DNA from 2 places in the Brevibacillus sp. FIR094 genome. Region 2 is predicted to be linked to the other one. Evidence: a T-box and tRNA genes for the amino acid it is inferred to sense, from the RefSeq annotation. Region 2 holds a T-box; the other holds one or more tRNA genes.
What was found. The T-box of region 2 lies ahead of tyrS (tyrosine--tRNA ligase). A T-box ahead of a tRNA ligase gene usually reads a tRNA of that ligase, here a tRNA-Tyr.
Positions count from the first base shown of each region.

Region 1: it encodes a tRNA-Tyr, which carries the amino acid that the T-box ahead of tyrS (tyrosine--tRNA ligase) is inferred to sense. The anticodon was not compared.

Region 1 covers NZ_JBEAES010000007.1:99,467-103,892, forward strand. Annotated here, with positions in the region: gene edeP (edeine non-ribosomal peptide synthetase EdeP) at 1-1,219, opposite strand, end outside; gene edeQ (edeine self-resistance N-acetyltransferase EdeQ) at 1,517-1,954, shown strand; tRNA gene ACQ5DJ_RS07655 (tRNA-Leu) at 2,119-2,200, opposite strand; tRNA gene ACQ5DJ_RS07660 (tRNA-Tyr) at 2,246-2,330, opposite strand; gene ACQ5DJ_RS07665 (hypothetical protein) at 2,429-2,737, opposite strand; gene ACQ5DJ_RS07670 (thioredoxin family protein) at 2,803-3,369, opposite strand; gene ACQ5DJ_RS07675 (YycC family protein) at 3,397-3,567, opposite strand; gene ACQ5DJ_RS07680 (hypothetical protein) at 3,896-4,093, opposite strand; gene ACQ5DJ_RS07685 (TlpA family protein disulfide reductase) at 4,266-4,426, opposite strand, start outside.
Region 2 covers NZ_JBEAES010000003.1:180,831-185,256, reverse strand. Annotated here, with positions in the region: gene ACQ5DJ_RS03800 (MerR family transcriptional regulator) at 1-185, shown strand, start outside; gene ACQ5DJ_RS03795 (MFS transporter) at 217-1,428, shown strand; gene tyrS (tyrosine--tRNA ligase) at 1,487-2,755, opposite strand; T-box leader at 2,812-3,041, opposite strand; gene ACQ5DJ_RS03785 (ATP-binding cassette domain-containing protein) at 3,117-4,426, opposite strand, start outside.

The sequences.
Region 1 (4,426 bases), on a different contig from region 2:
CCGTGTACTCGGCGATCTTATAATCCATTTCCAGCGTCAATCGTTCATCTGTAGCCCATTCCCTGATAATTACTTGGAGCGAATACAGCTGGTGACCGTTGTAAAACTCCTCATTCGTTACGGAATACCCGCCAATGGTGAAGGGCAGCTGCGTGCTGTAATAATTTACACAAATCTGAAACAGGCTGTCATAGCCATGTTTCTTCAATTCCAATTCTTGAGCCAGCAAATCGTATGGATATTTCTGATGAAAAAAACAGGAAGTCAATTCCCTGTTGACATGTTTAACATAATCGAAGGCATCCATTTCCATCGGAACTGCCAGACGAAATGGCATGGTGCTGGTGAACATCCCGAATATTTTGCGCTCCACTTTACCTGAACGGTTTAACAGAGGCGTACCGATCACGATTTCTTCTTGCCTCGTACAACGCTGAAGGTAAAGACTGACGAGAGCTACAAACAAGGAATTAAGCGAGCATTTCATCTGGTCTGCAAACTGGCGTATTCTTGTCGAATCTTCACGGTTGAATGCATAGACTTTGCGCTTGCCTTCGCTCGTATCTGTTGCCTTTTGTAATGTCGTGATCACAGGCAAGCTCTGAAACTTGTCCCGCCAGTATCGCTTGTCCTTTTCAAATCTCTCAGACTGAGAATAGGCATGCTCCCTGTCGACAAATGCTTGATAAGCGTGTTCATCTCCTACGTGAACGGTACCGCCAGCCAACAACGTGTCATAATAGTGAGCAATTTGTTCAGTCATAATGGAGATGGACCAACCATCAGCAATCAAATGGTGAAACTTTACAAAATATCCCGCTTCTTCGTCACTCAGTTGAATCAGACAAAAGTAGAATAGAGGCTCCTGTCCGATCGAAAACGGCTTTGCAAACAAAGCTTGAAGGAATTGTCTGCACCGATCAGAGGCATTCGGTTCCTGTCTAAAATCAAAGACCTGCAATGGCTGCGGTTCATACTCTCCAACAAACTGAAGGACTGTTTCTTCTTCCTGATAGTTGAGTCGTAAAGCATCGTTCTTTTGAACGAACAGGTGAATGGCCGCTTCCAGTACTTCCAGTTTCACCTTTCCTTGAACCCGCACCACCCCCCCTAAGGTATGGATAGGAAGCTGTGGATGTAATTTTTCCGTATACCAGATACGCTTTTGTGGATGACTTAAAGGATATCCCATCTTCGATTGCTTCTTATCCTGGCGCAATGCATATCCCCCCTTTCGAAATTGTGCAGATGTAATCACAATTCGAACATGGTAAAAAATCTTTTTAGTTACAAATACTTCCAATACCAACTATATAGATGACTCTTCTATAGTGTCAAATGAATTTTCCATAAAATGTTATTTCTGAAAATTGAATGAATTCCATCTTTTTTTCCTTATTCTAGCGCCGCAAAAAATGGAAAAAATTTGTACTCACTATTGATTTTGTCTGCCTTTTCACGTAGGATAAAATGTAATATATTGGTAGAAAACTACCGGAAGGATGAATGTGATTAGATGTCTGTGACACTTCGTGAAGTAACCTTGGAAAACTGGGAAGAGTGTATTGAACTGGAACCTACTCCTGAACAGAGTGATTTTGTTGCCCCGAACCTCTACTCCATCGCCGAAGCAAAGTTTCAAACTACATTTGTCCCTTTGGCCATATACCACGAGGACACGATGGTTGGCTTTGTCATGTATGGGCTGGACCCCGACGATGGAAACTACTGGATTTACAGACTCTTAGTTGATGCCAAGTATCAACGGGAAGGCTACGGACGTGCTGCAATTTCGCAAGTCATTGATATACTGAAAGCAAAAGACGATTGTCAAAAAATTGTCATTGGTTATGCCCCAGCAAACGTAGCTGCCGAAAACCTTTACGCTTCACTCGGATTTCAAAAAAATGGCATGGTTCTGTTTGGTGAAACGATTGCAGAATTGAACTTTTAAGCTTGCTAGCTATTTTCGTTCCCCAAAAATGAAACAGCGGCGACCTAAGACCTAAAAATCAAGTCTTAGACTCGCCGCTGTTTGAATTGTTTTCTCGTATAATAAAAAAGCACACCCTCCATGTGTCTTTAAACATCATGGTTAGTGTGCATTCGTTTTTAATATGGTGCCGGTGAAGGGACTTGAACCCCCACGGTTTCCCTCACGATTTTGAGTCGCGCGCGTCTGCCATTCCGCCACACCGGCATGTGAAACTATGAATAAAATAGCACATCATCGATAGAAAATCAATGGTGGGGAGAGACGGATTCGAACCGCCGAACCCGGAGGGAGCAGATTTACAGTCTGCCGTGTTTAGCCACTTCACTATCTCCCCACATATGTGCTGTCTATCTTCTGAGTCTACTCTCTTCAACCAGAAGCGACATTTATTAATCTACCATGAACTTTCTTTTACGTCAATATTTTTTTTGATTAACTCTCTTTTTTCGCTAAGATCTCCTGTGCCCACTCGTGAAAGACGCGCAGTGCTTCGTCTACTTCTTGAAATGTTGCTTCTCCCTCACAGGAGTATTCCGGGAAGTCTAGTATACGGTTTTTGCGAATCTTCACTTGCTCTTGTTCACATTTTATCTCCAAGAAGTAGGGAACGGCTTCATCAATCCCATAGCTGTTTTCTAAAAACTCGTAGGTACGTACCCACTCCAGAATTCGAACTTCTGATGCCTTTAAACGAAGCACCTGCTCCAAAGACATAATGGTTTCATTCCCGTAGTAATACATGTTATTCAGCCCTTCTGCATGAAAATGGACGGAGCCGTGACTCCGCCTATTATTGATGTGATAGATTAGATCGAGGAAAGCAGCTCTCTCAGTTCTTTGACAATCACTTGCTGGTAGCCAGTGCCTTCACCATACTGCTCGAGCATTTCGGCACGTGCCACTTTGATTTTGTCTTCATAATCTGGTGCGTTTCGGTCCGGATTTTGCTGTTTAAACGCCGTCATGACAGCTTGGACATGCTTCGGTCTCGGTCCCCATTTTGCCAGAACATGTCCACCCGTGTCCGCGAAAATAACAACAGGGATCGCCCGACCGCCCATCGTGAGAAACTCATCCATGAGATCGAGGTGTTCTTCCATCACCATGATTTCCACTGGCATGTCTGTTTCTTTCAAGGCATGCAAGACGACTGGCAGGTTGCGAACGACATCTCCACACCATTCCGCAGCCAAAATCAAGCATCTGAGGTCATCACGATGCTGGAGCGAAGCAAAAAACGCACGGTCTTGTTCATCCTCCCATGAAAATGCATCCGACCAGTTTTGGTATGTATCCTGATTTTTTGTCATGCTTTCCACAAACGCTTGTGGCTTGAGCCCCGTACGGAATTTATGTGCTACGTTTGCCCCCATCTTTTCTCCTCCTTTTGTATCGCTCGCCTATTCTTGGTTTTTATTCGCTGCTTCGTTTGCTTCCTTTTCTTGATTAGCCAGCTCCATCATTTTTTGCAACAAGATGTGCTGCGGCATGTGCATCAGACGTTCCAAGGGTACCTGAAGCGCTTCCGCCAGCTTGACTGCCGTCTCTGGTGATATTTGTAATGGACGCATGTCATTTTTGCCCCTTTCCCTTGCTTTCATCAGTCCCTTCAGTATAATACACAGCCGTTAAACCTGCCAGCATACAAGCTTGGCACTCGGGAGCCTTTTAAAAAACGTTTTCTTGCCTATTTGCCAAATAAGCATCACCAGTATCACGTATCCTTCCCCTCTACTGAACCACTTTAGTCACATTTATCCACCCCTATCTCCTCATGAAAAATGAAAAAGAGCCACCCGTAGGCAGCTCCAAATTGGAGGCAGGCTGTGGATCCCTTCTATCCGCACGCGAAGGGACTCTCTCTCGAAAACACATATTCCGCACATGGAAAAGGACGAACTATGGCTTTTGCTTAGTAAGGATGCATGGTACACCAAAGCCGATCGCGCCGGGCTGGGACATCTGTTCCAGATATGCCAACCCTCGTGCACATTGCTTCTTGCATACTTGACATGTATGGGACGTTACGATCTTCAGCTGTACTTGATTGGGGTGCTGTCGCGAATTCTTCTTCTTGATCTTTTTGCCCTTGGCCATCCGTTTTCCTCCCTTTGCCCTGGATCACTCCAGTCTATGAAGGAGAACACCCTCGCTCTTTAGGCAAGCATACAAAATCAAGATATGCACCTGCAAAATGGGCCTTGTCATACTTGTCAACAAATAGAAAAAGCCGCTGGAGAATTCTCTCCAAGCGACTTATGAACCTTCCCTATGGCTTTGGACTTAACAACTGGCGCAGTTCTAGCTCCAGTGTAGGCGCATCAACCATTCCGATTATCTTCTTTCGTACGATCCCATCCGCGTCAATCAAGTAAGTAGTTGGGAATGCCATCACCTTGTAACGGTTCGACACAGTACCAGCTACGTCCA
Region 2 (4,426 bases):
TCATCCATCATTGCCGGACGACGTGCCGTTGCAATGCGAGTGTCGAATTGGCGATGTGGATTGAACGAAATGGATATCGGATCAAAGAGAATGAACCTCGTCGTGAAATTTGTATTCGTCGTGAAAATCCCGAAGACCCAGACTCTTATGTTGCCGAGCTCCAGATTGCCTTAGAAAAAGCTTAACAATCGAACATGTGGAGAGGAGATTCAGCTTTTGAACAGACAGCAACAGTTCCTGACTTTTACCTTATTTCTATTAACTTTCGTTCTGGGTACGAGTGAATTTGTCATCATCTCGCTGCTTAGTGATGTGGCATCAGAGTTGGGCATATCGATTTCAACAGTAGGATCTCTCGTGTCAGCCTTTGCCATTTCATTTGCCATCGGTACACCGATCTTAACCGCTATTTTTAGTCGATTTGCCAAGTATCCACTCATGCTCACATTGATCGGCATCTTTATTACAGGGAATATACTTACTGCCCTATCCGAGACGTATATGTTGCTTCTTGTTTCCAGAATCTTGACTGCTGTTGTGACCGGGGTTTTGATTGCACTTGCCATGGCGGTTGCCAGTGAAACGATGCCTGCTGAGAAAAGGGGAACCGCTATTTCTATCATTTTTGCAGGCTTCACGATCGCCAGCGTTATTGGGGTGCCACTTGGTACATTTATTGGGCAATGGGGAGGTTGGCAAATGGCCTTTTGGTTTGCGGCTCTACTAGGCGTCATTTCACTCCTTGCAAGTGCAACGACCATCCCGAAAGGATTGAAGGGATCGAGGAGTTCCTTGCAAAAACAAATCGGGTTACTGACCCATAGACGTATCATCATCGCGTTTTTTATCCCGGCATTAAGTATCGCAGCAACCTACACAGTATATACGTATTTAACTCCTTTGCTGCAAGAAGTGCTCTTCGTACCGAACCAATCTATTAGTCTCGTATTTTTACTCTACGGGGTCATTTCGATCTTTAGCACGTTGATTGGTGGAAAACTGGCCGCTCACAACGGGATTGGAAAGCTCCGGTATGTGTATCTGATGCAAGCCGTTATTCTCGCATCTCTTTATTTTTCGTCCCATACCCTTCTCGGTGGATTCATCAGCTTATCCTTTATGGCCTTGGTCGTTTATATCATGAATTCCACGATGCAATTGTACTTTATTGATTTGGCCGATAAACATTTCCCGGCTGCCAGAGATTTGGCTTCCTCATTAACTCCTGTGTCAGTCAATGTTGGGATCGCTCTCGGATCAGCTTTGGGTGGATTTATTACGACAAACCGTGAACTCATTGATGTTTCCTGGGCTGGTGCGATTGTCGCGATCGTGGCATCGTTGCTGACTTTTATCAGCTACAGTCTAGATCGCAATGCGATGTCCTTCCACAATCATACGGTGGAGGACTGTCAAACACGAAAGTAATGCAAATATAAGAAGAAGCTTCCCTTCATGTTTCTAGGGAAGCTTCTTATTCCTTCATCTATTGAGACAATTTTACCAAGCTGTAGTTTTTCTTGCCTTTGCGGATAATGATGAAGCGTCCGCCGATAGCGAGACTTGGCGTTACTTCCAGTTCGAGATCGGTAACGCGCTCGCCATTCATGGAGATAGCGCCTTTTGTAATATCCTCACGTGCTTGACGCTTGGATGGCTCAATGCCAATCTCAACGAGCCAGTCGACAATGTTCTTCGTTTCGAGGGTAGATTCGTACGTCGGCATTTCTTTGAAGCCTTGCTCGATCTCGTCTGCCGATAGCGATTTAATATCACCAGTAAACAGAGCTGCTGTAATGCGCTTCGCCTGCTCCAGCAATTCCTCGCTATGCACAAATCTCGTCATTTCCTCAGCTAGCGCTTTTTGCGCCTCGCGTTTATGTGGCTCGGTCTGTACTTTTTCAGCCAACTCTTCAATTTCCTCTTTGGAGAGGAATGTGAAGTATTTCAAGTATTTCACAACATCGCGGTCATCGGTATTCGCCCAGAATTGGTAGAATTCGAATGGTGTTGTTTTGTTTGGATCAAGCCAGATGGCTCCTCCCGCTGTCTTCCCGAATTTCGTACCATCTGCCTTCAGCATCAGAGGAATGGTGAGACCGAATGCTTTTGATTCTGATCCTTCTTTTTTGCGGATCAGATCGAGACCGCTAGTGATGTTGCCCCATTGGTCGGAACCGCCGATTTGCAGCTGAACATCTTCATGTTTGTACAGATGCAGGTAATCCAGCGACTGCAGAATTTGGTAGGAAAACTCCGTAAATGAAATTCCGCTATCCAGTCTGCTCGACACAACATCCTTGGCAAGCATCGTATTGATGCTGAAGTTTTTACCGTAATCCCGCAAAAATTCAATGACATTGATTTTATGCGTCCAGTCGTAGTTGTTCACCAAACGGATTTGGTTGTCGCCTTCTGTAATGAACAGCTTTTTCATCTGCGCGGTGAGTTTGTCGACGTTCTCCTGAATTTGCTCCAGTGTTTGCAAAGAGCGCTCGGATTGACGGCCGCTCGGATCGCCAATCGTACCTGTTGCACCACCGATCAAAATGACCGGACGATGACCAGCGAGCTGGAAGCGTTTCAGTACCATGAAAGGAATCAAGTGACCGATATGCATACTGTCACCTGTTGGATCTACACCACAATATAACGAGACTGCTTTTTCATTCGTTAATTCTCGCAGCCCTTCTGCATCTGTTTGCTGATTGATGGCTTCGCGCCATTCGAGTTCGTCGATAATATTCACTGCCATACACTCCTTCAATCTCCTATGGTAAAAATAAAAAATCGTCCCTTGTCTATTGTAGACATAGGGACGATTGAATAACCGTGTTACCACCCAACTTGCACCAATGGACACATGCGTTAACGCAGGCCATTCATGCCACTCGTAGCGATTTATCGTTCGCGATTCCGCTCGGCATTACCCGAGATACTCCAGAGTGTAATTCGCTCGCTTATTGTGTACCGGGTTCCATCAACCCCCGGCTTTCTAGAACAGGGAATAAGCTGCTACTGAGCTCTTTCAACGTAAGTTTCATATGAAATTAAAGTCAGTATATTGAATTCAAATAGCAATGTCAACCATGTAGCAATGATTCCGCCACTATCCCTTATTTTATTTTCGTGAGACCATCGGAAGTTAGTTCATAAACAGTTGTTGCGACCTCATGCAAATACCGTCGATCATGCGAAATACTGATAATCACACCGTCAAAAGCCGTTAAGGCGCGGCACATAACAGGAGTCGTCAAAGGACTGAAGTTTCGGGTTGGTTCATCCAGTATTAATATTTCGCACTGATCCAAAATCATTTTTACCAGGAGCAATTTCGCTTTCTGTCCCCCAGATAAGTTTTTAATGGGTTGATGCATCTCCTCTTTTGTAAATTTCATACTGCCTAAATGAGTATACGCTTTTGTCATCGCATCTTTATTCCCGGTTCTTTCCAAGTATTCAATCGGTGTTTTCGTTGAATCCAGTCGGTCTTCATAGTTTTGGGGCATATAACCGATCTTTAATGACGAGTGCTGGACTAGCTCATCCATGATCTTTTTCAACAATGTCGTTTTTCCGATCCCATTTTCCCCAATAATCGCGACTTTTTCTGGGCCCTTGATCGATAGATGAATCTGTTTCGTTAGCTGTTTGTTCGCTATTTGCAGTACTTCCAAGGAAAATTCGAGGATTTGCTTACTACCGGGCACATGTACAGCAGAATCAAATCGGAATTCGCTAGCTTCTTCTACACTTGGTGCCTCTAGAAACGTTTCCGACGCTTTCTCCATGCGCTCTTTTTGATTTTTCAGAGACTTGATTTTCTTTTGCAGTCGCGGGTCTGACCGGGCTACATTCCGATGTTGATGTTCTGCCTTATTCCAAACGTCATGCCATTTCTCCATTTGCTTTCGATGATCAGAAGCTTGTTTTCTGGCCATCTGCTCTTGTTTGTTCAAGTGACTCTCGCGATTCGCGAAGTAATTTTCATAGGGTTCTCTTGAAAACGTATATTTGGGTACTTGCTTGCGCTTCGTCAGTTCCATATGAAGAATACCGTTTGCTGTATTCGCAATAAATGTTTCGTCATGCGATACATATATGACAGGAATAGCCGTTTGTTGGATAAATTCTTCCAGCCATTCCATCGTTTGAATATCCAAATCATTCGTAGGTTCGTCCAGTAATAGAACATCAGGATTCTTTGCCAACAGACTTAAAAAGCGGTATTTGAAACGCTCACCACCGGACAGAACACCCATCTTTTTATCTGAATCCAATGCATGAATGCCGAGATCATCCATCGCTCTCACCAGTTCTTTGCTCCATTGATTTTCGGAAAAGAAGTCAGCAATGGTCATTTGTTTTTCTTCGTCCGATAGCTCCTGTGAAAGAAAACCCATGGAACATTCGTTTCTCAACACTT